2 regions of the Streptomyces sp. NPDC002181 genome follow, and region 1 is predicted to be linked to the other one. Evidence: riboswitches for the same ligand, from Rfam matches in the RefSeq annotation. Region 1 holds a riboswitch; the other holds the start of a gene.
What was found. Region 1 has a riboswitch for guanidine ahead of ACFYXV_RS12955 (multidrug efflux SMR transporter). Riboswitches for the same ligand answer to the same signal wherever they lie in the genome.

Region 1 (14,081 bases):
GAGGGCGTCAGCGCCCCGGGTGGTCCGGCGAGAGGAAGACGATCACGCCCGTCTGGGTACCCGGGCGCGGCGCGACCTCGTGCCACCCCAGGCGGCGGTACGTGGCCACGGTGTCGGTGGCCAGCCGGGAGGTCAGCAGCCAGGCCCGCCCGTCCGGGGCGTCGGCCGTGATCTCGGTGAGCAGGGCCCGGCCGGTGCCGTGTCCGCGCGCGTACGGGCGTACGGCGAGCTCGTCTATCTCCAGCGCCCCCGTCAGGAGTTCCCGCACCCGCGCCGGGCCGAGCTGCGCCGCGACCTGGGCGTACCCGCGGTCCTTGGGGAAGGCCGCGGGGGTGATCCAGCCCGTGGCGAAACCGTCGATGCCGGCCGCGGACTGGGCGAGGGCCGTACGGAAGCCACGGCGCCGGGTGTCGGCCTGGAGGCGGACCGAGAATTGGCGAATGGTTTCTGCGTCCTCGTTCCACGGCGGGGCGGAGAAGACGTCGGCATAGGCGTCGACCAGTTCGTCCGCGAGGTCGAGGACGGCCTGTCCGTAGCAGATCACGATGTCCGAGCTCCTCATTCTTCTTCCCGTTTTACCCTTTGGGGTGGGAGAGCCAATTTATGCCGGTCGGGTTCCGGAAGGCACGTATCGCACGGATCCGGCGAGTGTGCGACAAATCCCCTCCCCCACGTCCGTGTCGGCGGCCGCCGCGCCGCGTTGAGCAGCCCGTGGACAGACTGATTCGGGCGGCCGGCCGGTGCGTGCTCGCCTTCCTCCTCGTCCTGGGCGTGGTGGCGCTGCTGCCGCGCGCCGTCAAGGACGCCGTACCGGACGGTGTGATCGGCGGAGCGGTGTTGGTCCTGGGGGCGCTGGGCGCCCGCCGGGTGGTCAAGCCTCCGCGTTAGCCTCGTGGTAATACCAGTGAGATCAGATGATGTGAAGGAGTCGGGCATGGCGCGCGTACCGAGTTCCGCAGTGGCGGCCGCCGGACTGGTCGGCGGGTACGCCGTCGCCCGGTGGACCAAGAAGCGCCCGCTGGGCGGTGTCGTGCTCGGCGCCGCCGGGCTGGCCGCCGGGCGCGAATGGCACCGGCGCGGCGGCACCCCCGCGGCGGCCGGGCTGGGCGCGCTGTACCTCGCCGGCTTCGCGGGCGCGCACCCGCTGGCCAAGAAGGTCGGGGCCTGGCCGGCCGTCCTCGGGGCCGCGGCCGTCGTCGCGACCGCCTCCTGGGCCGTCGCCGACCGCGGCTGAGCGACCGTACGGGCCGGGCGGGCAGGCGGGCCAGCCCGTACGCCCCCGGCCCGGCCCAGCCCGTACGCCCCGGCCCGGCCCGGCCCCGCCCGGGCCCCGCTACGCCCCCAGCGCCTGCGACACCGTGTAGATCAGCAGGCCGGCCAGGGCGCCGACCACCGTGCCGTTGATGCGGATGAACTGGAGGTCCCGGCCGATGTGGGCCTCGATCTTCCGCGACGTGTGCTCGGCGTCCCACCCGGCCACCGTGTCCGTGATCAGCGAGGTGATCTCGGTCCGGTAGGTGGTCACCACGTACACCACCGCGCCCTCGATCCAGCCCTCCACCTTGTCCTGGAGCCGGCCGTCCGTCGCCAGCCGCGCGCCCAGCGACAGCAGCGAGGACCGGACCCGCAGCCGCAGCTCGCTGTGCTCGTCCTCCGCCGCCGAGATGATCATCGCGCGGATCGCGGTCCAGGCGGAGGCGATCACGTCCTGCACCTCCCCGCGCTGGAGGATCTCGGACTTCAGCCGCTCCACCCGCGCCCGGGTGTCCGTGTCCGACTGGAGGTCGGCCGCGAAGTCCGTCAGGAACCGGTCGACCGCCCCGCGCGCCGGGTGCTCCGGCATGTCCCGCATCTCCGTCAGGAAGCGGAGCAGCTCCTTGTACACGCGCTCGCCGACCTTGCGGTCCACGAACCGCGGGGTCCAGCCCGGCGCCCCGCCCTGGACCGCGCCCATCACCGACTCCCCGTGCGTCACCAGCCAGTCGTGGGCCTTGACGCAGACGAGGTCGACGACGCGGCGGTGCCCGCCGTCCGCGACGACCTTCTCCAGGGTCTTGCCGATCCCCGGCGCGATCTCGGCGGTCTCGGCCCGCCGCGTGATGGCCTCGCCCACGACCGCCTGCACATCGGAATCGCGCAGTACGGTCAGTGCCCCGCGCAGCGCGGTGGCCAGTTCGGCGGTGACCCGGTCGGCGTGCGCGGGCTCGGCCAGCCAGGATCCGAGCCGGCCGCCGATGCCGAGGGCGTGGAGGCGGGCGCGGACCACGTCCGGGGAGAGGAAGTTCTCGCCGACGAACTCCCCGAGGGAGACGCCCAGCTGGTCCTTCTTGGTCGGGATGATCGCGGTGTGCGGGATGGGCAGGCCGAGCGGGCGCCGGAAGAGGGCGGTCACGGCGAACCAGTCGGCGAGTGCGCCGACCATGCCGGCCTCGGCGGCGGCCCGGACGTAGCCCGCCCAGGCGCCGGCTCCGGCGTGCTCCGCCCAAGTGGTCAGTACGTAGACCAGCGCGACCAGCATCAGCAGCCCGGTCGCGGTGGTCTTCATGCGGCGGACGCCGCGGCGGCGCTCCTCGTCGGCCTCGCTGAACACGAACCCGCCGGTGCCGGTAACCGTGCCGGTCCCCGCGGCCTTGGTGCGGTGGTCCACGTGTTCCTCCCTTCCCCCCGGGCGCCGGTTTTGTCTGCATAGCATCCGACTCCCGGGACCCCTCAGGAGTTCCCGGCACGCCGATCCGCCCTCCGGGCCCCGCTCCGGGCCCTCCTCCGGACCCCCTCCGGACCCCCCTCCGGACCCCCGGCCCCTACAGCTCCTTGCGGAGCTTCGCGCCGCCGCCCAGGGGCTTCTGGCGCTTCGGGGGCTTGACCTTGACCTCCACCCCGCCCCAGAAGGCCAGGCCCGTCACGACCACCCTCGGGGCGCCCGGGGCCACCGGGCCCGGGGTGTCGCGCTGGTCGAATGCGCCCATGAAGCCGAAGCCCCGTACGTCGACCTCCACGCCCGGCGGGACCGTGATCTGGATGCCGCCCATGATCGCGACGCAGTTGATCACCACCTCCCGCTCCGCGAAGTTCGCCTCCCGCAGGTCGAGCTCGCCGCCGCCCCAGAACGCCACCGCGTCCAGCCGGGGCGGCACCGTCCAGGTGCCCTTGCGCTGGAACGAGGACATCACCGCGACCGCCGTCGAGGACGAGGCCGGCACCCCGCCGCCCCCGATCCGCGAGGCCCACGAGCCGTCCGCCGGCACCGGGGCCGGCGCCGCGGCCGCGACCGGCATCGGGCGGCCGCCCGGCGCGGGCAGATCGCGGGTCAGCGGTTCCAGTTCCGCGTACGTCTTCGACGTGTACGCGACCTCCAGCCGCTCCTCGAACTCCTCCATGTCGAGCCGGCCCTCGGCGACGGCGTCGCGCAGCCGCTCCACCACCCGCTCGCGGTCGGCATCCGACGCCCTCAGCTCCGGCAACGGCTTCTCCGGCCGCTCGTCAGTCATGGGGACCAGCCTATGTAGTCGCGGGGAAGAGTTGTATGGGGCCCAACCCTGGAACAGCCCCGGCCCGCCCCTGAATTAACCCTGGCCACCCCTGAATCAACCCTGCCCCGCGTACATCCTCGCGATCACGTCCTCGATGTCCGGCTCCCGCACCGACAGGTCCAGCAGCGGATACCGCGCCGCCACCTCCGCCACCAGGGGCGCCGCCGAAGCCCCCGCCGGGAACGCCAGCCACTGCCGCGGCCCGTCCACCTTCACCACCCGCGCCCCCGCCACGCTGATCTCCGGAAGCTCCCGCTCCAGGTCCACCACCAGCGTCCGCTCGCCGCCGCCCTCGCCCATCGCGTGCAGACCGGCCAGTACCCCGTCGTACATCAGCCGCCCGTGGTCGATGACCATCACGCGCTCGCACAGCTGCTCGATGTCCTGGAGGTCGTGCGTCGTGAGCAGCACCGTCGTGCCGAGCTCCGCGTTCAGCTGCCGCAGGAAGGCCCGTACCTTCGCCTTGCTCACCACGTCGAGCCCGATCGTCGGCTCGTCCAGGTACAGCACGTCCGGATCGTGCAGCAGCGCCGCCGCGATGTCCCCGCGCATCCGCTGCCCCAGCGAGAGCTGCCGCACCGGTACGTCCAGCAGCTCGGCCAGGTCGAGGCGGTCCACGCACCGCTCCAGGTTCGCCTTGAACCGCGCTTCGGGGATCCGGTACATGCGCCGCATCAGCCCGTACGAGTCCTTCAGCGGCAGGTCCCACCAGAGCGTGGTCCGCTGCCCGAACACCACCCCGATCCGGTGCGCCAGCCGCATCCGCTCCCGCGCCGGGTCGATGCCCGCGACCCGCAGCCGGCCGCCGCTCGGGGTGAGGATGCCGGTCAGCATCTTGATCGTGGTCGACTTCCCGGCGCCGTTGGGCCCGATGTAGCCGACCACCTCCCCCCGCGCCACTTCGAAACTGATCCCGTCAACGGCTCTGACCTGCCGTTTCTCCCTGCGCATCAGACTCACCCGGCGCCGTACGTCGAAGACCTTCTCGACCCCGTCCAGCTCGATCAGCGCGTCGCTTCCCATACCGCCCTCAGCTCCCCGTACTCCGGTACGAACGCAGCCCCGCGCGCCATGCCAGCGACGCGGGTACGAACACCAACACCGCCACCAGCGGGCTCACGAACGCCACCCACCCCGGCAGCCCCAGCGGATACGGCCGCCCCAGCACGTACAGGGCCGGCAGCCAGTTCACGAAGGCGAGCGGCACGATGAACGTGACCCCGCGCAGCAGGTCCTTCGCGAACACCGTCGGCGGGTACTGGAGCATCGTGTTCCCGCCGTACGTGAAGGAGTTCTGCACCTCCGCCGCGTCCCCGGCGACGAACTGGAAGGCCGCACCGGTCACCATCACCGCCCCGAAGATCGCCGCTCCGGCCAGCACCATCACGGGCACGAGCAGCACCTTCCCGGCCGTCCACTCCACGCCCAGCTCCGAGACCGCCCAGCACAGCACCGCCAGCCCCTGCCCGATCCGCCCCATCCGGCGCAGCGCGAAGCGGTCGGCGGCGACCTGCGCGAGCACCGGGACCGGGCGCACCAGCATGGTGTCGAGCGAGCCGTCGCGGATCCGGACGCCGATCCGGTCCGTATTGCCGAGGAGGAGGTCCGCCAGGCCCAGGGAGGCCGAGGAGGACCCGTACAGGAGGGCGATCTCGGGCAGCGTGAAGCCGCCGAGCACGTCCACGTGCGAGAACATGATCCAGATCGCCACGAAGTCGAGGAGCGTGATCGCCGCGTTCCCGAGGGTGGCGAGGAGGAACGAGGTCCGGTACGTCATCGTCGAGCGGACCCACATCGCCACGATCAGCCCGTAGCCGCGCAGCCCTTCCACGGCCCTGTTCCGTACCGGTACGTCCACCGGTCCCGCGGCCCGCGCCGGGACGACGGCCGCCTCCACCGCCTCCGCCTCCACCGCCTCCACCTCCACCGCCTCCACCGCCTCTGCCTCAGCCACCCTGGACGACCACCTTCCGTGTCGCGGCCGACTGCAACAGCCGCCCCGCGCCCAGCAGTACGAGCGCCCACGCCGACTGGAAGCCCAGCGCCGACGCCGCGCTCCCGGCGCCCGCGTGCACGCCCATCAGCACGTCCAGAGGCACCTGGATCATCGCCGCCCACGGCAGCACGCGGACGAACTCCCCGAAGCCGCCCGGGAACACCGTCAGCGGCAGCAGCATCCCGGAGAAGAAGACCGTGGCGACGACGGCCATCATGTTGATCCCGGCCCCGTCCATCAGCCAGAACGCGGCCAGCCCCAGCAGGTAGCGCACCCCGAAGCTGACCAGCAGCGCGAGCAGTACCGACACGGCGAACAGCAGCCACCGCACCGGGTCGGCGGGCAGGGCCAGCCGGAAGGCCAGCGCCCCCGCCAGCAGGGGCACGACCCCGCGCCCGAGCAACTGGAAGCCCGCCCTTCCCAGATCGGCGGCGAGCCACCACAGTTGCAGGTCCGCCGGCCGGTACAGGTCGACGGCGATGTCACCCGTACGGATGCGCTCCTGCATCTCCTCCTGGAACCCGCCGCCGATGAGCGCGCCCGCGGCGAGCAGCGACTGGCTCACCCAGACGAACGTCAGCGCCTGCGCCTGGTCGTAGCCGCCCAGCCCGGGCCGCTCGTCCCACAACGCGACGTACGTGTACGCGAGGACGAAGCCGAAGACGGTGTTGGTGAACACCCCCGCGGCCGTCGCCGTCCCGTAGGTGGCGTAGCGCCGGAACCCGCCGGCCGCGACGGCCGGATAGAGCCGCGCTCCGCGTGCCGCTGCGGCCGCGGTCGTGCGAGCCGTTCCCTGGCGCACCGTATCCCTCCGTTTTCCCGGTCGTTCCTACGTCGGCCAAAGCGCGCGAGCTTAGTGCGGAGGGGCGATCCACGCGACCGGTTTACGCCCGTCCAACGCGGAATGAGCGGCCAATCGGGTAGACAGCATGGGGTACAGACGTGGATATTTCGTACGGCGTTGTCGAGGAGTCCTGGCGATGAGCGACCAGTCACCACCACCGGGCTGGACGCCTCGCGACCCGGACACCCCCGCGGGACGGCCCGCGGGACGACCCGCAGGACCCTCGCCGGCACGGCAGCCGCAGCAGCCGGCCGGTGACCGGCGGGCGCGCCGAGCCGCCAAGAAGGCCGAACGGAAACGTAAGCGGACCGGCTGGCGCCGCCTCGTCCCCACCTGGCGCATGGTCCTGGCCGCCGTCGTGCTGCTCGGCCTGCTGATCGTCGGCGCGTTCGTCGCCGGCTACCTGCTGGTCCACATCCCGCCCGCCAACGCCGCCGCGACCGCCCAGTCCAACCTCTACCTGTACGCCGACGGCTCCCAGCTCGCCCGCGACGGCGAGGTCAACCGCGTCAACGTCCCGCTCTCGCAGATCCCCCGCACCGTCCAGGAGGCCGTACTGGCCGCCGAGGACCGGGACTTCTACTCCGAGCGGGCCGTCGACCCCAAGGCCATGGTCCGCGCCGCCTGGAACACGGCGACCGGCAAGGGCACCCAGTCCGGCTCCACCATCACCCAGCAGTACGTCAAGAACTACTACCTGGGCCAGGAACAGACCATCAAGCGCAAGGTCAAGGAGTTCTTCATCGCGATCAAGCTCGGCCGCGAGAAGTCGAAGGACTACATCCTGGAGGGGTACCTCAACACCAGCTACTTCGGCCGCAACGCCTACGGCATCCAGGCCGCCGCCCAGGCCTACTACGGCAAGGACGTCGACAAACTCACCACCGCCGAGGGCGCGTACCTCGCCACCCTCCTCAACTCCCCCAGCGCCTTCGACGTCGTCGCGCACCCCCAGAGCCGCGAACGCGCCCTCGCCCGCTGGAACTACGTACTCGACGGCATGGTCAAGAAGCAGTGGCTGCCGGCCGCCGAGCGCGCCGCCGTCCGCTTCCCCGAACCCGGCAAGGTCCGCCCGGCCGCCGGACTCTCGGGCCAGCGCGGCTATCTCGTCGAGGCCGTGAAGGACTACATCGTCGACCACAAGATCCTCGACGAGAAGACCCTCGCCGAGGGCGGCTACCGGATCACCACCACCATCGACAAGAGCCGCGAGAACGCGTTCGTCAAGGCCGTCGACGAGAAGATGGTCAGCGAGCTCGACCCGGAGAAGAACAAGGCCGACCGGGTCGTCCGGGCCGGCGGGGTCTCCATCGACCCCGCCACCGGCAAGGTCGTCGCCATGTACGGGGGCATCGACTACACCAAGCAGTACGTCAACAACGCGACCCGGCACGACTACCAGGTGGCCTCCACCTTCAAGCCGTTCGTGTTCGCCTCCGCCGTCGAGAACGACTCCCGTACCCAGGACGGCCGCCTGATCACCCCCAACACCGTCTACAACGGGGACAACAAGCGCCGCGTGGTCGGCACCCGGACCCCGTACGCCCCCGAGAACGAGGGGCAGATCTCGTACGGGAACATCACCGTCAACACCGCCACCGACCTCTCCGTCAACGCCGTCTTCGCGCAGATGGTCGTCGACGTCGGCACCGCCAAGGTCAAGCAGACCGCGATCGACCTCGGCATCCCCGAGGACACCCCGAACTTCGACGCCGGTCCGGCCATGGCGCTGGGCACCATGCAGGCCAGCGTCCTGGACATGACCCAGGCCTACGCGACCCTCGCCGACCACGGGCGCTACACCCCGTACACCCTCGTCGAGAAGATCGAGAAGGGTGACGACGACGTCCAGCTGCCCGACCGCACCCCCAAGCAGGCCGTCAGCCGCGAAGCCGCCGACACCACCACGTCCATGCTGGTCAGCGTCGTCGACAACGGCACCGGTACGGCGGCCCTCGCCGCCGGGCACCCGGCCGCGGGCAAGACGGGCACCGGCGAACTGGACCGCTCCGCCTGGTTCGCGGCGTACACCCCGGACCTGGTCACGGTCGTCTCGATGATGGGCCAGGACCCCGACACGGGGGCCCTGGAATCCCTGTACGGGGCGCTCGGCGAGGCCCGGATCGGGGGCGGCGGGTACCCGGCGCGGATCTGGGCGCAGTACACGAAGTCGGCCCTGGAGAACAGCGACCCCCTCGACTTCGACCTCGACCTCCAGCCGGGCGCGGCCCCGTCCCCGCCCCCGTTCGTCCCCGGCAGCCCGGAGCCGTCGGAGGACGAGAGCACCCCGCAGTCCCCGGCCCCGCCGAGCCGGCCGAACCGCCCGGGCCGGCCGACGCCTCCCACCGGCGGCCAGGACCAGGGCGGCCGCAGCCAAGGCCAGAACCAGGGCCAGAGCCAGGGGCAGAACCAGGGGCAGACCACCGGGGGCCAGACCCCGGAAGGCGACACCACGGGAGGCCAGAGCGACGCGGGCACCTCCGCAGGAACGAGCGCGGGGACGACCGGAGGGACCACGACGGGCTCGACGGCGGGCACCCTGGGCGGCGCGACGGGCGGCCTGCGCAACCGCCCCTCGTCGGAGTACCTGGAGTAGCCGCCGGGGAAGGGCACCCGGGGGATCAGTGACCGGAGGTCGCCTTCAGCCCCACCACGGCGACCAGCAGCAGGCAGATGAAGAAGATCCGGGCGGCGGTGACGGGCTCGCCCAGCACCGCCATGCCGAGCACCGCGGCCCCGGCGGCGCCGATGCCCACCCATACGCCGTACGCGGTACCGATGGGCAGCGTCTTGGCGGCGTACGAGAGCAGCACCATGCTGGCGATGATCCCGGCACCGGTGAACACGCTGGGCCACAGCCGCGTGAAACCCTCCGTGAACTTCATACCGATCGACCAGCCGACTTCGAGCAGACCGGCGACGAGAAGCAGAACCCAGGCCATGACGGCACCTCCGGAACGAGAGCGAACGGGGTGCGTCGTCTTGTCGTCCAGCCACGGCTACCCGGTACGGCGCGTCTCGTCGGGGTTCTCCACCACCGTAGCAAAGCCCATGCGAAAGGGCCGGTGACACCGGTCACCGGCCCCTCGAAGCCCCGCTTACAGATAGAGCCCGGTGGAGTCCTCGGACCCCTCCAGCCGCTCCGCGGCCACGGCGTGCAGGTCCCGCTCGCGCATCAGCACGTACGTGGCACCCCGCACCTCGACCTCGGCCCGGTCCTCGGGGTCGTACAGCACCCGGTCGCCCGGCTCCACGCTGCGCACGTTCTGCCCGACCGCGACCACCTCGGCCCAGGCCAGCCGCTTGCCCACGGCAGCGGTCGCCGGGATCAGGATGCCGCCGCCCGAGCGCCGCTCGCCCTCCGGCGAGTCGGACTTCACGAGCACACGGTCGTGCAGCATGCGGATGGGCAGCTTGTCGTGGGTGGTGGTGTTGGTGTCGTCGCTCACGCCACGAACCTACCCGCCCGCGCCCCGCCCGTACGCCGCAGGGTCATCAGCGCTTGCGCCGCGCCGAGACCACGAGCAGGCCGATCACACCCGCCGCGAGCAGGGCGACGGGCGCGATCCGCTCGTAGCGCGGGGCGCCGTCCTCGTGGCGCAGGCCGTCGCGCACGTCCGTCAGGAGCCGGTTCACGGCGACGACGGCACGGCCGGCCGTGTGGTCCACCGTCGAGACGACCCTGGCCTTCGCGTCCCCGATGATCGTCTGCGGGTGCACGCGCACGCCGATCTCGTCGAGCGTCTCGGCGAGCTGTTCGCGGCGGCGGACGATGTCCGCCTCGATCTGTGCGGGGGTCCTGGCTTCGGGCACCGCGCTGCCTCCGTCGTCGTCGGGTCGGTCGGATAGGGGGCGTAGCCCACCATGAACAGTCTGTCAGCTTAGTCTCGGACCGTACCGATCCCCTCCCGAGGAGACTGTTGACATGAGCGAGCGACTCCAGCCGGGCGACACCGCCCCCGCCTTCACCCTGCCCGACGCGGACGGCAACGAGGTCTCGCTCGCCGACCACATCGGCCGCAAGGTGATCGTGTACTTCTACCCCGCGGCGCTGACCCCGGGCTGCACGAAGCAGGCCTGCGATTTCACGGACAACCTGTCGGTGCTGGCCGGGGCCGGCTACGACGTGATCGGCGTGTCCCCGGACAAGCCGGAGAAGCTGGCGAAGTTCCGCGAGAAGGAGCACCTGAAGGTCACCCTGGTCGGCGACCCGGAGAAGCAGGTCCTGGAGGCGTACGGCGCGTACGGCGAGAAGAAGCTGTACGGCAAGACGGTGACCGGCGTCATCCGCTCGACGGTGATCGTGGACGAGGAGGGCAAGGTCGAACGCGCCCTCTACAACGTGAAGGCCACGGGCCACGTGGCCAAGATCATCAAGGACCTCGGCATCTGACGGACCCCCCGGCTCCCCGGCAGCGGCCCGCACCCACCCGGCGCGGGCCGCTCCGCTTATCGGACGAAACGCCCCGTAACCGTCCGCCGACCACCCCGTTACTCCGTACGAGAGCCGCACACGCGGCCGGGAGGAGCGGGGACGGATGGCGACGAGCCGGTACACAGCGGAACGCCTGACGGAGGCGGCGCGTACGTCGCGGACGCTGAGCGAGGCGGTGGAGAAGCTGGGGGCGGACCCCCGGGGCGGATCCCGCGATCATGTGCGCATCCGCATGCGGAAGCTGGGGATCGACACCTCTCACTTCGAGCGGGAGGGGGTGAAATGGACCCGGGAGGTGCTTGAGGAAGCCGTGGCCGGTTCCTGCAACATGTACGCGGTGCTCCACCGGCTGGGCTTGGAACCAGTAGGTGGTCACCACGCTCACATCAGCCGCAAGGTGAAGGCCTTCGCGATCGACACCTCGCACTTCACCGGCCCGACACGGACCGAACGAATGCGGGACAACAGGCGCCGCCGCGCAGCCGAGGAGATCCTGCGCGAGGACTGCTCGCCACACGCCACAAGGACACCCAATTCCCGCCTGCGGCGCGCCCTTCTGGAGACGGGGGCCGACGAATGCTGCGCCTCCTGCGGCATCAAGGCGGCCTGGCTGGGCGAGCCGCTCCCCTTGGAGGTCGACCACATCGACGGCAACTGGCGGAACAACCGGCGGGAGAACCTGCGGTTCCTCTGCCCCAACTGCCACTCCACCACAAGCACATACCGCGGCCGGGGCAAGGTGCGCCGATGACCGCCGGCAACCGCTACACGAGGGACACCCTGGCCGAGGCGGCCCGGCTCTGCTCCGACATCGAGGAGGTCATCGCCCATCTGGGCACCCGGCCGTACCCGCGGCTCTCCTCCTATCTCCTGAAGCGGTTCGCCGACCACGGCATCGATGTCTCCCACTTCCCTGCCATTGGCCGCCCGCCCCGGCCGGCCACGGGGGAACTCCGGCGTGCGGTGGACGCCTCGCGCTCACTCGCCGAGACCCTCCGGCACCTGGGCCGGCCGGACAACCACCATCAGCGCACCCGCCTGCGTACGTGGATCGCCGACGAAGGCATCAGCACCACTCACTTCCTCGGGCAGGCACACCAGCGCGGCAAGCCATCACCCACCGCCAAGGCACCGGACGACGTACTCGTCCGGCATGACAGGCCGCGGAGGACCGGCACCAAGACGCTGCGCCGAGCGCTGCACGAGATCGGCGTACCGAAGTGCTGCGACCGGTGCGGCACGCCTCCCGAGTGGCAGGGGCGCCCCATGACCTTGGAGATCGACCACATCAACGGCGACTGGAGTGACGACCGCCGGGAGAACCTCAGGCTGCTGTGCCCCAACTGCCATGCGATCACCAGCACATGGTGCCGAGGAGGCAACCGCCGGTCGAGTTCCTGATCTTGCGCATTTCCGTACAGCCGCCTGCCGCTATCATGGCAGGCGGCTAGCGGCGGTGGCGCAACGGCGACGCAGCAGACTTAGGATCTGTGGCCCGTGAAACGGCTTGAGGGTTCGAATCCCTTCCGCCGCACAGCAACGGCCTGTGAATCGCAAGATCGATTCACAGGCCGTTCTCGTACGCGCCCTCAGCCGACCAGGGCGCGGATGAAGGGGACCAGGGCTCGGAAGGCCTGGCCACGGTGGGAGATGGCGTTCTTTTCCGCCGCGGTGAGTTCCGCGCAGGTGCGGGTGTCGCCCTCGACCTGGAGGATCGGGTCGTAGCCGAAGCCGCCCGTGCCCGCCGGGGCGTGGCGCAGGGTGCCCCGGAGGCGGCCCTCCACGACGCGTTCGGTGCCGTCCGGGAGGGCGAGGGCCGCCGCGCACGCGAAGTGTGCGCCTCGGTGCTCGTCGGCGATGTCCCCGAGCTGGGCCAGCAGCAGGTCGAGGTTGGCCCGGTCGTCGCCGTGCTTGCCCGCCCACCGCGCCGAGAAGATGCCGGGCGCGCCGTTCAGGACGTCCACGCAGAGGCCGGAGTCGTCGGCGATCGCCGGCAGGCCGGTGGCCTGCGCCAGGGCGTGCGCCTTGAGGAGGGCGTTCTCGGCGAAGGAGATGCCGGTCTCCTTGACGTCCGGGATTTGCGGGTACGCGTCCGCGCCGACCAGCTCGTACGGCAGGCCGGCGTCGGACAGGATGGCGTGGAGCTCGGCGACTTTGCCCGCGTTGCGGGTGGCGAGGATCAGGCGGCTGGTCATGCGGCCCATTATCCGGCCCCGTCCGGGCGGCCCGTGGCTCAGCCCGGGGTGCAGACCTTCGAGAGTTCCTTCGCGGCGTCGGCGACCGGCTGGATGTCGGGGGTGGTGTTGCCGTTCTCGATGGCGGTGCGGACGTTCTTGACCGCCGTGGTCATGGAGGAGACGGCCTTGCTCAGGTCGGCGTTGTCCGTCTGGTCGCCGACCTTCTTGAGGTTCGCCTCGATCTGGTTCAGCGCGTTCTGGGCGTCCTGCGGGCTGTTGCCGGCCTGGGAGACCGCCTGCTGGAGGTCGTTGGCCCCGTCGGTGATGGCCACGGCCGTGTTCGCGCAGTCCATCGCCGTCGAGATCGCGTCACAGGACGTCAGCGCCGGGACGGCGAGAGCCGCTGCGAGCACGACCGCCGCTATGCGGTGCTTCGGGTTCATGTTCGGATCTCCCAGTGATCGACACGGATGTACGGATACGAGGACGGGCGCACGGGTTTGACACCGTGCGCCCGTACCCAGGGGGACGCATCTGCGGCCCCTGCGGTTCTGTCCGTCGTCTAGAGCTGGAGCGCGCCCAGCTGGATGGCCTCCAGGTCGGCGCAGCCGCCGGCGGCCAGGTCCAGGAGGGCGTTGAGCTCCTTGCGGTCGAACGGCTCGCCCTCGGCGGTGCCCTGGACCTCGACGAAGCGGCCGTCGCCGGTGCAGACGACGTTCATGTCGGTCTCGGCGCGCACGTCCTCCTCGTAGCAGAGGTCGAGCAGCGGGACCCCGTCCACGATGCCGACGCTGACGGCGGCGACGGTGCCGGTGAGCGGCTTGCGGCCGGCCTTGATCAGCTTCTTCTGCTGGCCCCAGGCGACGGCGTCGGCGAGGGCCACGTAGGCGCCGGTGATGGCGGCGGTGCGGGTGCCGCCGTCGGCCTGGAGGACGTCACAGTCCAGGACGATGGTGTTCTCGCCCAGCGCCTTGTAGTCGATGACGGCGCGCAGGGAGCGGCCGATGAGGCGGGAGATCTCGTGGGTGCGGCCGCCGATCTTGCCGCGTACGGATTCGCGGTCGCCGCGGGTGTTAGTGGAGCGGGGCAGCATCGAGTA
Region 2 (14,081 bases), on a different contig from region 1:
CCTCGCCGCGTACCTGCTCGTCGGGCTGGTGACGGTGCCGGTGGCCGTGCGGACCAGGGCGCCGGTCGCGGTCTGCCTGTTCACCCAGCTGATGTGGGTCGTGTACATCACCGCCGGGTACTGGCCGGTGGTCACCTGCTTCGGTCCCATGCTCGCGGTGTACACCGTGGCCGCGCTCTGCCCGGTCCGCACCTCGGCGGCCTGCGCCGCCCTCATGGGGGCGGTCTGGGTCTACGCGGGACTGCTGGGAAACGGTCCGGGCGGTTCCATGGCGACCGTGCTCGCGCAGGCCGTGGTCTTCCCGGCCGTGCTGTGGCGGTTCGGGCTGGTGGCCCGCCGGTCGGCCGAACTGGCCCGCCAGCTACGGCGCGAGCGGGACGAACGGGCCCGCCGCCACGTCGCGGAGGAACGTGCGCGCATCGCACGGGAACTGCACGACATCGTGGCCCACCACATGTCCGTGATCTCGATCCAGGCGGGTCTGGCCGGGTACGTCTTCGACTCGGCGCCCCGCACGGCCCGGACGGCCCTGTCCACCATCCAGGAAACCAGCGCCGAGGCCCTGGACGAACTGCGGCGCATGCTCGACCTGTTGAGGGACACCGACCGCGAGCACCCGGACGGCGGGGCCGGCCCGGAGGCCTCGGGCCGGGACGCTCCGATGCCGGGCCTGTCACGGCTGGCGGAGATGGCCGAACGGGTGAGGGCCGCCGGCGTTCCGGTGGACCTGCGGATCACGGGCGACGCGCGAGCCCTGGCACCCGGCGTGGAGCTGTGTGCGTACCGGGTGACGCAGGAGGCGCTGACCAACGTACTCAAACACGCCCCGGGCGCCCGCGTGACGGTGTCCCTCGACTACCGGCCCACGCACCTGTCGGTCACCGTGACCGACGACGGCGCGGGCGGCCGCCCCCTTCCGGCCAAGTTGGCACAGGGGAGCGGGAACGGGTTGATCGGCATGCGGGAGCGGGCCAAGCTCTACGGAGGAACGATCAGCACCGGCCCGTGCAGCGAAGGGGGCTATGCCGTGTGCCTCACGCTGCCGACCTCCGCCCGGACCGCACCGCCGCGCGGGGACGGTCGCCCGGGATGACGGGAACCGGAGCCTTGAGGGTGCTCGTGGCCGACGACCAGTTCCTCATCCGGGCCGGGCTCGTGGGCCTGCTGGAGGTGGCGGAGGGCTTCGAGGTCGTCGGTGAGGCCACGGACGGCGCCGAGGCGGTCGAGCTCGCCGCCCGTACCCGCCCCGACGTGATCTTGATGGACATCCGGATGCCGCGCATGGACGGGATCGCCGCCACGGAGCGGATCCTCGCGCAGACCCCGCCCCCGGCACCCCGCGTGCTGATCCTGACCACGTTCGACCTGGACGAGTACGTGTACGGGGCGCTGAAGGCAGGGGCCTCCGGCTTCCTGCTGAAGGACTCGGGCCCCCAGCGGTTACTGGCCGCCATCACCGCCGTCGGCAGCGGCGACGCCCTCTTCGCACCGACGGTGACCCGGCGCCTCGTGGAGGCCTTCGCCACCCGCGCGGGCGGCGAGGGCGCCTGCGACGCCGCCAGGGCCGGGGCGGCGGGACTGGACGCGCTGACGGGCCGGGAGATCGAGGTGCTGGAGCTGGTCGGACAGGGCCTGGCCAACGCCGAGATCGCCTGGCGGCTGTTCATCACCGAGGGCACGGTCAAGAGCCACCTGAGCCGGACGATGACGAAGCTGGGCCTGGAGAGCCGGGCCCAGGCGGTGGTGACGGCGTACGAGAGCGGGCTGGTGGTCCCCGGCCGGAACACCTGAGGAGCGCCGGCCGCGGCGACGCCGGACCGGGTCCGCCACCTCCATCCGGCCGACGGGTCGGCCGGTCGCGACATCAGTGCTCGCAGAGGGAGAATTCCCGTTCGTAGAGCTGCTCGTTGTGTTCGTCGACGAAGAACTTGCGTTCCCGCATGAGTTCTTCGCGGTGCTCCTTCGCCTGTTCGAGCGTCATGGTCGAGGTGTCGGACCAGGGCTGCTGCGGCGGTACGTCGGACGTCGAGACGATTCTTTCCGACGGGTCGACGAGGAAGAACGCCAGGATCTTGCGGTGCCCCGGGCGGGTGGCGTCCGCGAGGCGGAACGGGCTGACGCGGTGCTGCAGGACGTTCGGGAACGCCAGACAGCGGCCGGCCGGGGTCGATGTGGACCCCAGTACCTGGTTCAGCGCGTCCTCGTCCTCCAGGCCGTAGACCTCGCGCAGACCGTTGTCGTCGTTCTGTTCGTAGTTCGGGTCGTCGAGTGCCGCCCGGAAACCCAGCCGGCTTTCCGTGATGTTCTCGCTGTCCCAGTAGTAGATGCCCGTCGAGACGATCCGCTCGTTCAGCATCCCCTCGACGTGCCAGGAACCGCCGGGGTACTCCGGCTTGTCCGGGGTGAGATGAAGGGTGGCGAGCTTGGCGATGACCTGGAGGCGGCGGCCGCGCAGGTCGACCCGTCCGGACGGGTCGGGCAGCTCGGGCGGGGTGAAGGCCGGGGCGTCCGGGATGACCGGGCGGCGGTTCTCCCACCAGTCGTCCTGGGCTGCTTCCCACGCGCGGCGGGCTTCCGCGTAGGCCTCGTCATCGCCGTAGGAGGACTTCTCCGGGTACTCCGGTTCCGAGTCGTACCACCCGTAGGGGTCGGCCTCGATGCGCGGGGGCCGCGGATGGCGCAGATCGGTGAGCACGTTCTCCAGCAGCGGACGCATGCGCGCGAACAGGTCCGGCAGGACGGCCGCCAGTTCGCGGTGAAGCTCGGGGTGGACGTTGTTGACGTACGAACGGAAGGCGACGTCACCGTCGTCGCTGACGTCGACGTCCGTGGGCAGCCACTGGAACCTCTCCGAGAACTCGTACCTCGAATAGCGGTCCGTCGGATTGTGCCAAGCACGCTCGGGCGCGCCGCTCACCTCTCTCACCAGGCAGAACAGCGAGGGATGAACCAGATCCAGTACCTGGCCGCCGGAACCGGGGTGCCAGTCCCGCTCCGCTTCGGGGACCTGTTCCAGAACACGGACCGCCTCGCGCAGCCGGGACCTGAGCCCATCGTCGACCAGCGTGTCAGACTGCCACACCCCGTCGACGGCGGACACCTCGACACCGGTCCGTTCGTCCCGCAGCGCCGCGTAGTGCGCGAGTTCGGCAAGCACGTAGCGCACCTGCGCTTCGGTGAGGCCCTGGGCGACCGCTTCCCGCGTCCACCTGGCGACGACGTCGGCGTCGTTCATCTTGTCGAACCACCCCGGCTTCGCCCGAATGTGCGAGCTGCACTGCATCATCTGGAGCTCCCGCAACGTCCGGGGTGTCGCGAACGCTATGGACCGGGATGAGTGGAAGGGCAGCGGGAAAGCAGACAGGCCGGACAATTCTCTGGATCCTTCGCGTCGGTGTGCGGTGGCCGGAAGAATACGGGAGCAGACTGACACCGCGACCAGGCCGCCTCGTTCGGATCTTGCAGGTCAGGCGTGATCAAAGGAGACCACCCGCCCTGGGTGCCGTCGGTGGGGTGACGTAGCGTCGGCGGCGTGATCTCCGAACCGACGGGCCGGGCCGCGGGCCCCTACGATGCGGCCTTCCTGCCGCGGCTGCGGATGTCCCTCCTGACCGCGCGCGAACCGGTCACGGAACCGGTGTCGAAGTTCGGTGGGCAGCCGGTCTGGCTGGACGGACCGGCCTGGCCGGTGCATCCGCGTTCGGGCGAGCCCCTCGTGTTCATCGGCCAGTTCCGGGTGCCGGGCGACGAGCTGCGCCTTGCCTACCTGTTCCTGCACGAGGAGGGCATGGTCATGGGCGGCACCGTACCCGAGGACGGCGAGGCCGTCGTTCTGGTCCAGCCAGGTGGGCGGATACCGTCCTTCGCATCGGTCGGCTCCCCCGGCACACAGGGGAGAACCCTGTGGCGGTGGGGTCCGGATCACACAGAGGTTCCCGTCGAATGGCTGACGGACCTGACCGCGATGCCACCTGAACTCGACGAGGCGGCGAACCAGGCCGCTGCCTGCTCGCGGCACCTGCGAGGCGAGGGCCAAACGGCTCGATCCGCCCCCGCTGCGCGTCAGCCGACGGCCTAGCCGATCAGACGGCGCCGCCAGGTGAGGGGAGTGACGGTGATGGCCCGGCCGGGGTCGCCGTCCCATTCAGCCTGCAGGCCCGCCGCCGCCACGGCGGCCATGACCTCGTGGCCGATGGACTCAGTGGTCTGCGACGAACCGTCGAAGCCGCCGTAGAGCAGCGTCAGTCCGTGGCCGGCTGCTGCGGAGTCCGTGCACTGGGTGTGGAAGTAGACGAAGCCGCGGGCGCCGGGACCGGCTTCGCCGCCGATCTCGGAATCGCCGCAGCCACGACAACAGGTGAAGTTCTCACGGGCGGTGATCCCGGCGGCCTGGAGGGCGGTGAACGCGCGGGCAAGTCGTTCCGGGTCGGTCTCGCCCTGCCATGCGGCCTGCTCCGCGACCCGCTCCAGCCACAACCGGTCGGCCAGCGCCCGTGCCTGCGCGTGCGAGACGGGCCGGCGGTCCCGGGTGACCAGGTACTCCTCGGCCACCTCGGCCAGTTCGGCGCGGGAGGCGAACCCACCGACGAGCACTTCGCGGACGCGCTCCTCCAGCGTCGCGCGCTCCTCTTCGTCGAGGTCGAGGGGCGGCACTTGAGGGGCGGGGCCCATGTCCACAGGCGACCAGGCCAGACGGCCGTTCCATCCGGCCTCCCGGCGAGCCCACCCGGTGAGTGCCGCGACCACGGTCCGGGGATCCTCGGCGGGCGTCCGGAAGTGCCGGTCGGCGGAACCGTCGCGGTACTCCAGCGTGTAGTCACCACCGGCCTCGTGCCAGACCTGGGCGAAGACGTCAGGCAGGTCGGGTATCCGTTGGACCACCAGGAACCGGTCGCCGGCACCACCGATCCGCTCGACCAGCCCGGCCAGCTCCTCGGCGGGAAGCATGACGTGCCGCTCCCCGTTCTCCGTCTTCACCACGATCTCCAGCATGCGCAGACTCTGGCACACCCTACTGACAACGGGCTCCGGGGCCCTGTGGCGCACCAGCCGCCGGCCGGCGCTTCGGCACGGGCTCGGCGGCCCTCATCCAGACCGGAGGCCGCGCGAATGCTCCCCGTGGCGCGGAGGCGTGCCGGTCGCGGAGCCGGGTGCCGCGTTCCAGGACGCGCCGAAGCGCGCCAGGTAGTGCCACACCTTCTTGACCGCCTGGGCGTCATGGCGGTCGGTACGTGCGGCATCTCCGACGATCCGGGGGTCGAGTACCCCGTCGACCGCCAGCTCCGTGCCCAAGTCGACGTACTCCCGGCCCCGGTAGCCGGGGTGACGCCGGAGCTCTTCGACCCCGAGCCGGAAGCCGGGGTGCCATTCCACCGGGCAGCCGAGACGCAGAGCGGCTGCCTCGACCGCCGTGCCCCGGTAGCAGGGGTCCAGTACCAGCGCCTCCACGTGGGCGTGCGGCCGGACCGGCCCGTGTACCTGGGCCTCGATGTAGTCGTCGAGCTCGTCCTGCTCATCGGCGAGGGCGAGCTCCAGGAGCCCCATGCGGGCCGCGACGCCGAAATCCGAGGGCTCCAGAAAGCTGTCCGGATAGCAGAAGGTGGTCCGCGCCAGTGTCTCGGCAGTCAGCCGGAAGTGGGCGGAGCCGAACCGCGGCGCCCCGCCGGCCGGCTTGCGGCGGAAGTTCAACGCCCCGTAGACGGGCCGCTCATGAGCGCCGCCCTCGTCGTACGCCCCGTCGAAGATCCGGCTCTCCCAGCGCCACCGGTCGCCACCGGGATGCGCGGTCAGCCCTCCGTTGCTGGTCCCCGTGACGAACTGCGAGCGGTAGACGCCGTCCTCGGCCAGGGCCTCCAGGATCGGCTTGCCGTGCAGCAGACGGTCCGGGTGGAAGTTGAGGGTCACCCGCAGCGCCGGGTCCACGGGAGGGCCCGACGCCAGTCCCGCGACATGACGAAGGGCCCGTTCCCGTGCTGTCTGTGCGGCTGCGCTGCTCATTCGCACAGTGTTTCGCAACGTGAGGGAGGGGCGCACGCGGATTTTCCGCCGACAGTACGCCCGTACGCCCATCCAGTAGTGGCCCTTGCCGTCGTAGGTGGGCTTCGTCGCCGGCCACCGGTGGCCGCCGGGTGCCGGACTGGCGCAGGCGCGCTGCGTGACGAGGCCCTGGCCACCCACCGGCACAGCGAGGCCGGAGCGAGGCGCGGGCCCCCTGCGCTACGCACTGGCACACGTCGAGGCGGCGCAGATGCCCGCGGGTGACGCCGGCGACGCGGGCGACCAGGCCGGATCGAGCGTCGCACGGGTGCCCCGGGCCTGACCGGTCATGCGGCCCCTGGATCGGCGCCCGCCCGCGCCGCGCGGACCGGCGGGCTACAGCCGCCAGTACGATCCGGCACGCGCATCGACGTGCACCACGTGGCGGCCGACGCGCACCACGTGGTGGTCCGGACCGGACCAGGAACCGCAGGGCCCCTCGTCGGTGGGCAGCGGGGTCCAGATCTCCAGGAAGGTGCCGCCGTCGGGGTTGGTGCCCCGCTCGACGAGGTTCGCGCCGTCCCACCGGAACGTGCCCGCGTCCTCGCCGGGCTCGCCGGTGAGGTGGTGGAAGTGGACCCGGGTGCCGTCGAAGGACGTCGTACCGGCGAAGCCCCGGCTGTCGGCGTAGTACGCCCCGGCCTGCAGCCACACCACCTCGCGGTCCTCGACGAGGGGTCCGCCGTCGCGGCTGATGCCGCGCCGCAGCCACGCGCCGTGCCCGGGCACCGGGACCCCGGGGCCCTTAGGCAGATCCGGCAGATCCGGCAGATCCGGCAGATCCGGCAGATCCGGCAGGCGTCCGGAGGCCCGGCCCGGCCCGGGCTCAGGCGTGGTCATCGGCTGCGTGCTCCTCCACGGCCACCAGGGTCAGCGGTACGTTGCCCCGTACGGCCTGCGCGTACGGGCAGACCGCGTCCGCCCGGTGCAGCAGGGGCTGGAGGTCCGCCGCCCGCCACCCGGGCAGGCTGACGGTCAGCGCCACCGCGAGGCCGTAGCCGGCGGGCGTGTCCGTGGTGCCGAGCCGCACCTCGCAGGCCACGCGTGCGGCGGAGGCGTCCGCCCCGAACTCGGCGGCGACCTCGGCGAGCGCGGAGGTGAAGCAGGCGGCGAATCCGGCCGCGAACAGCTGCTCGGGATTGGTCGTGCCGGGGACCTTCTTGCGCGGCGGGGCGAGGCGGACGTCCAGGCGTCCGTCGTCCGTGGAGACGGATCCGGTGCGTCCCCCGGCGGCGTGCGCGGTGGTCCGGTACAGGGTGCGGGTGAGTGGCACGGTCATGGCGTTGGGCCCATCTTGCTCGACGAGGACGCTGCCCGGGCGCGGACAGCGGGGCGGCGCCGCGCGTGCGGCACCTCTCGCGTCGTCGTGCGTAACCGGGTACGGCGCATCTCGTCCGGGGCCTTGGACCGGCCGCCGGACAATCTAGCAATGCCGTCCGTCGCCCGGGGCGTCCCCCGCGGTGAACTTCCTCACCCCTTGCCGGTCCGGCCGCCCGCTGCGGCACGGCCGGGCCGCTTCGTACACTCGCCCCGTGGACGCGATGCGATGTACGTACTGCGGTGGCGGCGGCCTGGAGCCGGGTTTCGTCGAGGACGCGGGGGAGGGCGCCCGGGGGTACGCGCGGTGGATCGCCGGGCCGCTGGAACGCGGCCTGTTCGGCGGGGCCAAACGGCTGGGCAGGCCCCGGCGGCGCATCGAGGCGTACCGCTGCCCGCACTGCGCCCACCTGGAGCTCTTCGCTACCGAAGCCGTCTGACCGGTCGACCGTCGGGCCGCCGCGGTCCCGGCGCGACCCTGCCGCGACCCCGCCGGGATCCGTCGGCGGCACGGCGCGGCCTGCGGCGGCGGCGCCGTGCGCGCCCGTCCGTGCGCCCGCGCGCCTCCGCACGCCCCCGCGGGAGGGGATGACCGCGGGGCGTCGCCCCCTGACCATGACGGTCACCACCACGGTCCGCACACTCGCTCGTCACGGGGGTAACGATGGGACGACGCTGGCTGCTCACGGGATGCTCCTCCGGCCTCGGACACGCTCTGGCCTCGGCCGCGGCCCGGGCCGGGGACGAACTGGCCGTCACCGCCCGCAAGACCGCCGACCTGGAGGCCCTCGCCGACGCCTGGCCCGGCCGCATCCTCCCGGTCCCCCTCGAACTGCGGGACGCCGCTTCCTGCGAGGAGGCCGTCCGCAGAGCCACCGACCGTCTCGGCGGCATCGACATCCTCGTCAACAACGCGGGCATCGGACTGTTCGGTGCGGTCGAGGAAGTGTCGGACGCCGAACTGCGCGACCAGCTGGAGACCTTGGTCGTGGGCCCGTGGCGGCTCACGCGGCTCGTCCTGCCGCTGATGCGGGCCCAGGGCCACGGCCACGTCGTCAACATCTCCTCCGTGGTCGGCCGCATCGCCTTCCCGGGCCTGGGTGCCTACGTCGCCGGCAAGCACGCCCTGGAGGGCATGAGCCAGGCGCTTGCCATCGAGGCCGCCCCGCACAACATCCGCGTCACGGTGGTGGAGCCGGGCATGTTCGCCACGCGCTACGGCACGTCCATGACGGAGGCGCGGCGCCGGATCCCGGTCTACGACGTGACCAACCGCGAGATGCTCGACGGTGCCCGCGGTCTCGCGGAGAATCCCGAGACGGGACGCCCCGAGGACTTCGCCGAACGGGTTCTCGACATCGTCGCGGCCCAGGGCCCGACACCCCTGCGGATACCCGTGGGCGAGGACGCGTACGGCTACCTGGACCTGGCGGAGCAGGCCTCCCGCGAGGAGTTCGCCGCAGCGCGGATCCTCGCACAGGGCCCGCCCCCGCCCCCACCGCCGGTCTGACGGAGGGGCGTGCGGGTGTGGTCGGACGCGGGCGGCCGCGAGGGCCGCAGCAGGTACGGCGTCCGGGGTCAGCGCGCGTGGTGCCGGACATCGCGCTGACCGGGTACGCGGGTCGAACGGGCAGCGCCCGAGCGGCGGTGGGCGGCCCGCGCCCGGCGGCCCGGGAAGGGGTTGTGCCGGACGGTGGCGCTGGGGGCCGCGATCAGCAGACCGACGAGCACGAGGGCCACGACGAGGATGAGCACGGCAACGAGGTTCATGTTCCTGCCTTTCGCCGGGTATTGACTGGCTTTCACTACTGCTTGTTACCGGATCTCCGGTAACTAAACACGGAGTGTTACCAGTTCTGAGGTTTGCGCCCGTGCCGCGCTGGGCATCCCGTGCCTCGCAGGTCAGGCGGGATCGCCCAGCGAAGAGGCGAGCTTCACCCAGCGGCGGAGCAGGCCGGCGGCGGCGCCGCCGTCCACCGCGGCGCGGGCCCGGTCCAGGCCGTCGGCGAAGGCGTCCTCGAACGAGGCCGCGACGCCACCCTTGAGGTCGGCGCCGTGCGTGGCCAGGGCGCCCGCGGCGTTCGCGAGGACCGCGTCGCGGGCCGCGCCGGGCGCGCCGCCGAGCACGGTGTGCACGGCTGCCGCGTTGTAGGCGGCGTCGCCGCCGCGCAGCGCATCCGGCATCGGGCGGGCCAGGCCGAAGCGGAGGGTGTCGATGGTGGTCCTGCCGACGCTGCCGTTCTCGCCGGTCGCCCACACCTCGGTGGGGGCCGCGGTGGTGATCTCGTCGAGACCGTCGAGGCCGCGCACCACCAGGGCCCTGGTGCCGCGCCCGGCCAGCACGGAGGCCAGTACGGGGGCGAGCTGGAGGTTGGAGCAGCCGACCAGGGCGGCTCCGGGACGGGCGGGGTTGGTCAGCGGAGCGAGGTAGTTGATCGCGGTGGGCACACCCAGGACGCGCCGGACCGGCGCGGCGTGCTTGAGGCCCTGGTGGAAGGCGGGGGCGAAGGTGAAGCCGATGCCCAGCTCGCCGACGCACCGGGCGACCTGCCCGGCGCCGAGGTACAGCGGAATGCCGAGGGCTTCCAGCACGTCGGCGGAGCCGCTCTTGCTGGAGACGGAGCGTCCCCCGTGCTTCACCACCCTCACCCCGGCCGCGGCGGTGACGATCGCCGCCATGGTGGAGATGTTCACGGTGTGCGCGCCGTCGCCCCCGGTGCCGACGATGTCGACGACGTCCCGCCCGTCGACGGGCAGGGGAACGACCCGGTCCATGAGCGCGTCGAGCAGGCCGGAGATCTCCGCCGCCGTCTCGCCCTTGGCGCGCAACGCGACGAGGAAGCCCGCGAACGCGGCGGCCTCGTGGGCGTCGTTCATGACCTCGCCCATGGCCCATCGGGTGTCGTCCGCGGTCAGGTCCTCGCGGCGCAGGAGCGCGGCGAGGAGCTGTGGCCAGGTGCGGACGGCGGGTGCGGTCACGGGGTTCCCCTCGGTGTGGCGCGGAGGCACTGCTTGCCGGATCGTGTTCGACGACGGATGACGGGGCTGCGAGGGCCAGCGTACCGAGGCGGACGTGCGCCGCCCGCTCCGGCCCGTGGCCTCCGCCGTCCGTCAGTGCGGCCTCACACCACCCGGCGCATCCAGCCGTACGGGTCCTCGGCACGGCCGTACTGGATGTCGAGGACCCTCGCGCGCAGCGCGGACGTGTGCGCGCCCGGGGTGCCGTCGCCCACCGTCAGCTCGTACCCCTCGCCCTTGATGCCGCTGACCGGGGTCAGTACGGCCGCCGTGCCCGCCGCGAACACCTCGGTCACGGTCCCGTCCGCGATGCCCTCCCTGAACTCCGCGAAGGCGACGGGTCGTTCGACGGCCTTGAGGCCGAACTCGGAAGCCAGGGCCAGGACCGTGTCACGGGTGACACCCTCCAGGATGGTGCCGAGCGCGGCGGGCGTGATCAGCTCGCCGGCGGAGGTGACCAGGAAGAGGTTCATGGCCCCGGACTCCTCGATGCAGCCCTCCTCGCCCGCGCCGTCCAGGTAGAGGACCTGATCGCAGCCGTGCCGCTGGGCATCGGCCTGGGCGGCGAGACTCGCGCCGTAGTTGCCGCCGCACTTCGCGGCGCCCGTCCCGCCCCTGGCCGCCCGGGTGTACGAGGTGCTCACCCACAGGGTCAGGCCGCCCACGACCGGGCCGAAGAACGGCTGCGCGGGCGACGCGATGGCGCAGTACCGAACGCTGTGGGACGGCCGCATCCCGAGGAAGACCTCGGAGGCGAACATGAACGGCCTGAGGTAGAGGCTCTCCTCGCCCGTCGCCACCGGCACCCACGCCTCGTCCGCGCGTACCAAACCCTCCACGCTCGCGAGGAAGTCCTCCTCGGGCAGCGGTGGAAGACCCATGCGCAGCGCCGAGCGTGCGAAGCGGCGGGCGTTGGCCTCGGGCCGGAAGAGCCAGACGCTGCCGTCCGCGTGCCGGTACGCCTTGAGCCCCTCGAAGATCTCCTGTGCGTAGTGCAGCACGGCCGCGCCCGGGTGCAGGGAGAACGGCTTCAGGGCACCCACGCCCCGGTCGTGCCAGCCGGCCTCGGGCGTCCACGTGGCCGAGGCCATGTGGTCGGTGAAGTACCGGCCGAAGGCCGGTGCGGCCAGGATGGCGGCGCGCTCGGTCTCGGACACGGGGTGCGCGGTGCGCACGAGCGGGAAGACGGACCTCACGGCGGGATCCAAGGCGGGATCCACTCCGGAATCCACGGAGGTGTGCGGGGCGGTGTTCATCGTCGGTTCCTCGTATCGCTGTACTCGGTCGGGCGGCCCCCGGTCACAGGTCGGCCAGCAGTGTCGCGGGGCGCTCCACCCGGTCCGCGACGTACCGCAGGAAGCCGCCTGCGGCACCGCCGTCGCAGACGCGGTGGTCGAAGGTGAGGGACAGCTGGGTCACCTTGCGGACCGCGAGCTGTCCGTCCACCACCCAGGGCTTGTCGGTGATCCGGCCCACCCCGAGCATCGCCGCCTCGGGGTGATGCAGCAGGGGTGTGGAGCCGTCCACGCCGAAGACGCCGTAGTTGTTCAGCGTGAACGTCCCGCCGACCAGTGAGGCGGGACGCAGGCCGCCCGAGCGCACTTGGCCCGTCAGATCGGCCAGGGCCGCCGCCAGTTCGGACGTCGACCTGCGGTGCGCGTCGTGGACCACGGGTACGACGAGACCGTGCGGGGACCGGGCCGCGATGCCGAGGTGCACCGCGGTGAAGCGGACGATCTCGCCCCGCTCGCTCTCCATCGAGGCGTTCAGCTCGGGGAACCTGCGCAGACCCGTGACGCAGATCCGCGCGAGGAGCGCCAACAGGCCGATGTTCGCGCCCGGCTCGGCGGCACGGAGGGCGTCCCGGGCTTCGATCAGCCCGGTCGCGTCCACGTCCACCCAGGTGGTGGCGCACGGGGCTTCGAGCCCGCGGGACAGCTTCTCGGCCGCGGCCCGCAGCCGGCCCCGCAGCGGAATGCGCTCCACGCCCTCCGGCTCCGGACGCGGCTCCGGACGAGGCTCCGGCACCGGCGCTGCCACGGCCTGTTCGACGTCGCGGCGTACGACGACTCCGTGCGGCCCGCTGGGCCGGACCCGGGCGAGATCGACGCCGTGACGGCGCGCGAGGGAACGGACCAGCGGGGAGATCACCAACGGTGGCCCCGACCGGCCGGCGCCGCCCTGCTGAGGTTCGCCGGGCCCGCGCTGCCCGGCCGTCCCGGACGGCTGCGACGGCGCGGAAGTGTTCCCCGAGCGTCGACGGCGCCGGCCGGACGCGGCGGCGTGAGCCGTACCGTACCCGACCAGTACGTGCCCGCTCCCGGCCGCGGACGGCGCACCGCCGTTCTCGCGCGCACCTTCGTTCCCGGCTCCGCCTTCGTTCCCCGCGCCACCGTCGTTCTCGCGCGTCCCGGCGACGGAGGCCGGAACGGAAACGGAGACGGAGACGAGCGGTGCGCCGACCGCGACCACCGCGCCCACTTCGGCGTGCAGTTCCACCACCGTGCCGGCGTACGGGACCGGCACCTCGACGAGCGCTTTGACCGTCTCGACCTCGACCACCACCTCGTCCACCTCGACGGCGGCTCCCACGACGACCCGCCAGCCGACGATCTCGGCCTCGGTGAGCCCCTCTCCGAGGTCGGGCAGTGCGAAGACCCGCCGTTCGGCTCCCGTGCTCACGCGGCCCCCCGCGTCCCGAGGTGCCGGGTGTCCGGCTCGTCGTCGTACTGGAGCCGGTGGACGGCGTCCAGGATGCGGTCCACCCCGGGCAGGTAGGCGTGCTCCAGCTTCGGCGGCGGGTAGGGGATGTCGAACCCCGCGACGCGCAGCACCGGCGCGGCCAGCGAGTGGAAGCAGCGTTCCTGCACGCGCGCGGCGATTTCGGCGCCGACGCCCGCGAAGCCCTGCGACTCGTGGACGACCACGCAGCGTCCGGTGCGCCGCACCGAGGCCGTCACCGTCTCGTCGTCGAACGGCACGAGCGTGCGCAGGTCCACGACCTCCAGGTCGAGGCCCTCGCGGGCCGCCTCCCGCGCCGCGTCGAGCGCGACCGGGACCGAGGGGCCGTACGCGACCAGGGTGGCATCGCGGCCCTGGCGCCGGACCACCGCCCTGCCCGACGGCGGCGCTTCCCGCCGCTCCAAGTCGACCTCCTCCTTGGACCAGTACAGCTTCTTGGGCTCCAGGAACACGACCGGGTCCGGGTCCCGTACGGCGTCCCGCAGCAGCCAGTACGCGTCCTCGGCGGTCGCCGGGGCGACGACCTTCAGGCCCGGTGTATGGACGTAGTACGCCTCGCTGGAGTCGCTGTGGTGCTCGACGCCGCCGATCCCTCCGCCGTACGGGATGCGCAGCACCATCGGCAGCGTCACGCGGCCCCGGGTGCGGTTGCGCGTCTTCGCCACGTGCGAGGCGATCTGTTCGAACGCCGGATACGCGAAGGCGTCGAACTGCATCTCCACCACCGGCCGGAACCCGCCCATGGCCAGGCCGACCGCGAATCCCACTATCCCGGACTCCGCCAGCGGCGTGTCGAAGCAGCGCTCCTCTCCGAACGTCTGCGTCAGTCCGTCGGTGACGCGGAAGACACCGCCCAGCCGGCCGACGTCCTCCCCGAACACCAGCACGCGCTCGTCCTCGCGCAGCGCGTCGCGCAGGGCCCTGTTGAGGGCCCCCGCCATCGTGGCCTTGCTCATGTCAGCTCTCGG

Region 2: another riboswitch for guanidine. It lies ahead of ACFYXV_RS31615 (Ohr family peroxiredoxin); the one in region 1 lies ahead of ACFYXV_RS12955 (multidrug efflux SMR transporter).

What each region holds. Positions count from the first base shown of each region.
Region 1 is NZ_JBIASC010000004.1:111,063-125,143, reverse strand. It holds gene ACFYXV_RS13000 (GNAT family N-acetyltransferase) at 8-562, opposite strand; gene ACFYXV_RS12995 (hypothetical protein) at 712-888, shown strand; gene ACFYXV_RS12990 (hypothetical protein) at 935-1,234, shown strand; gene ACFYXV_RS12985 (DUF445 domain-containing protein) at 1,334-2,692, opposite strand; gene ACFYXV_RS12980 (DUF1707 domain-containing protein) at 2,802-3,488, opposite strand; gene ACFYXV_RS12975 (ATP-binding cassette domain-containing protein) at 3,585-4,553, opposite strand; gene ACFYXV_RS12970 (ABC transporter permease) at 4,561-5,427, opposite strand; gene ACFYXV_RS12965 (ABC transporter permease) at 5,477-6,328, opposite strand; gene ACFYXV_RS12960 (transglycosylase domain-containing protein) at 6,507-8,966, shown strand; gene ACFYXV_RS12955 (multidrug efflux SMR transporter) at 8,992-9,312, opposite strand; guanidine-III (ykkC-III) riboswitch at 9,342-9,423, opposite strand; gene ACFYXV_RS12950 (co-chaperone GroES) at 9,469-9,771, opposite strand; gene ACFYXV_RS12945 (DUF3618 domain-containing protein) at 9,866-10,183, opposite strand; gene bcp (thioredoxin-dependent thiol peroxidase) at 10,296-10,763, shown strand; gene ACFYXV_RS12935 (HNH endonuclease signature motif containing protein) at 10,909-11,556, shown strand; gene ACFYXV_RS12930 (HNH endonuclease) at 11,553-12,206, shown strand; tRNA gene ACFYXV_RS12925 (tRNA-Leu) at 12,256-12,339, shown strand; gene rdgB (RdgB/HAM1 family non-canonical purine NTP pyrophosphatase) at 12,395-13,000, opposite strand; gene ACFYXV_RS12915 (hypothetical protein) at 13,039-13,425, opposite strand; gene rph (ribonuclease PH) at 13,545-14,081, opposite strand, start outside.
Region 2 is NZ_JBIASC010000018.1:28,283-42,363, reverse strand. It holds gene ACFYXV_RS31650 (sensor histidine kinase) at 1-1,093, shown strand, start outside; gene ACFYXV_RS31645 (response regulator) at 1,090-1,791, shown strand; gene ACFYXV_RS31640 (DUF4246 domain-containing protein) at 1,865-3,373, opposite strand; gene ACFYXV_RS31635 (hypothetical protein) at 3,533-4,078, shown strand; gene ACFYXV_RS31630 (DUF6891 domain-containing protein) at 4,075-4,992, opposite strand; gene ACFYXV_RS31625 (DUF3626 domain-containing protein) at 5,086-5,997, opposite strand; gene ACFYXV_RS31620 (hypothetical protein) at 6,373-6,876, opposite strand; gene ACFYXV_RS31615 (Ohr family peroxiredoxin) at 6,863-7,315, opposite strand; guanidine-III (ykkC-III) riboswitch at 7,392-7,454, opposite strand; gene ACFYXV_RS31610 (hypothetical protein) at 7,578-7,793, shown strand; gene ACFYXV_RS31605 (SDR family oxidoreductase) at 8,018-8,863, shown strand; gene ACFYXV_RS31600 (hypothetical protein) at 8,932-9,123, opposite strand; gene trpD (anthranilate phosphoribosyltransferase) at 9,256-10,332, opposite strand; gene ACFYXV_RS31590 (branched-chain amino acid aminotransferase) at 10,476-11,567, opposite strand; gene ACFYXV_RS31585 (dihydrolipoamide acetyltransferase family protein) at 11,671-13,053, opposite strand; gene ACFYXV_RS31580 (alpha-ketoacid dehydrogenase subunit beta) at 13,050-14,069, opposite strand; gene pdhA (pyruvate dehydrogenase (acetyl-transferring) E1 component subunit alpha) at 14,071-14,081, opposite strand, start outside.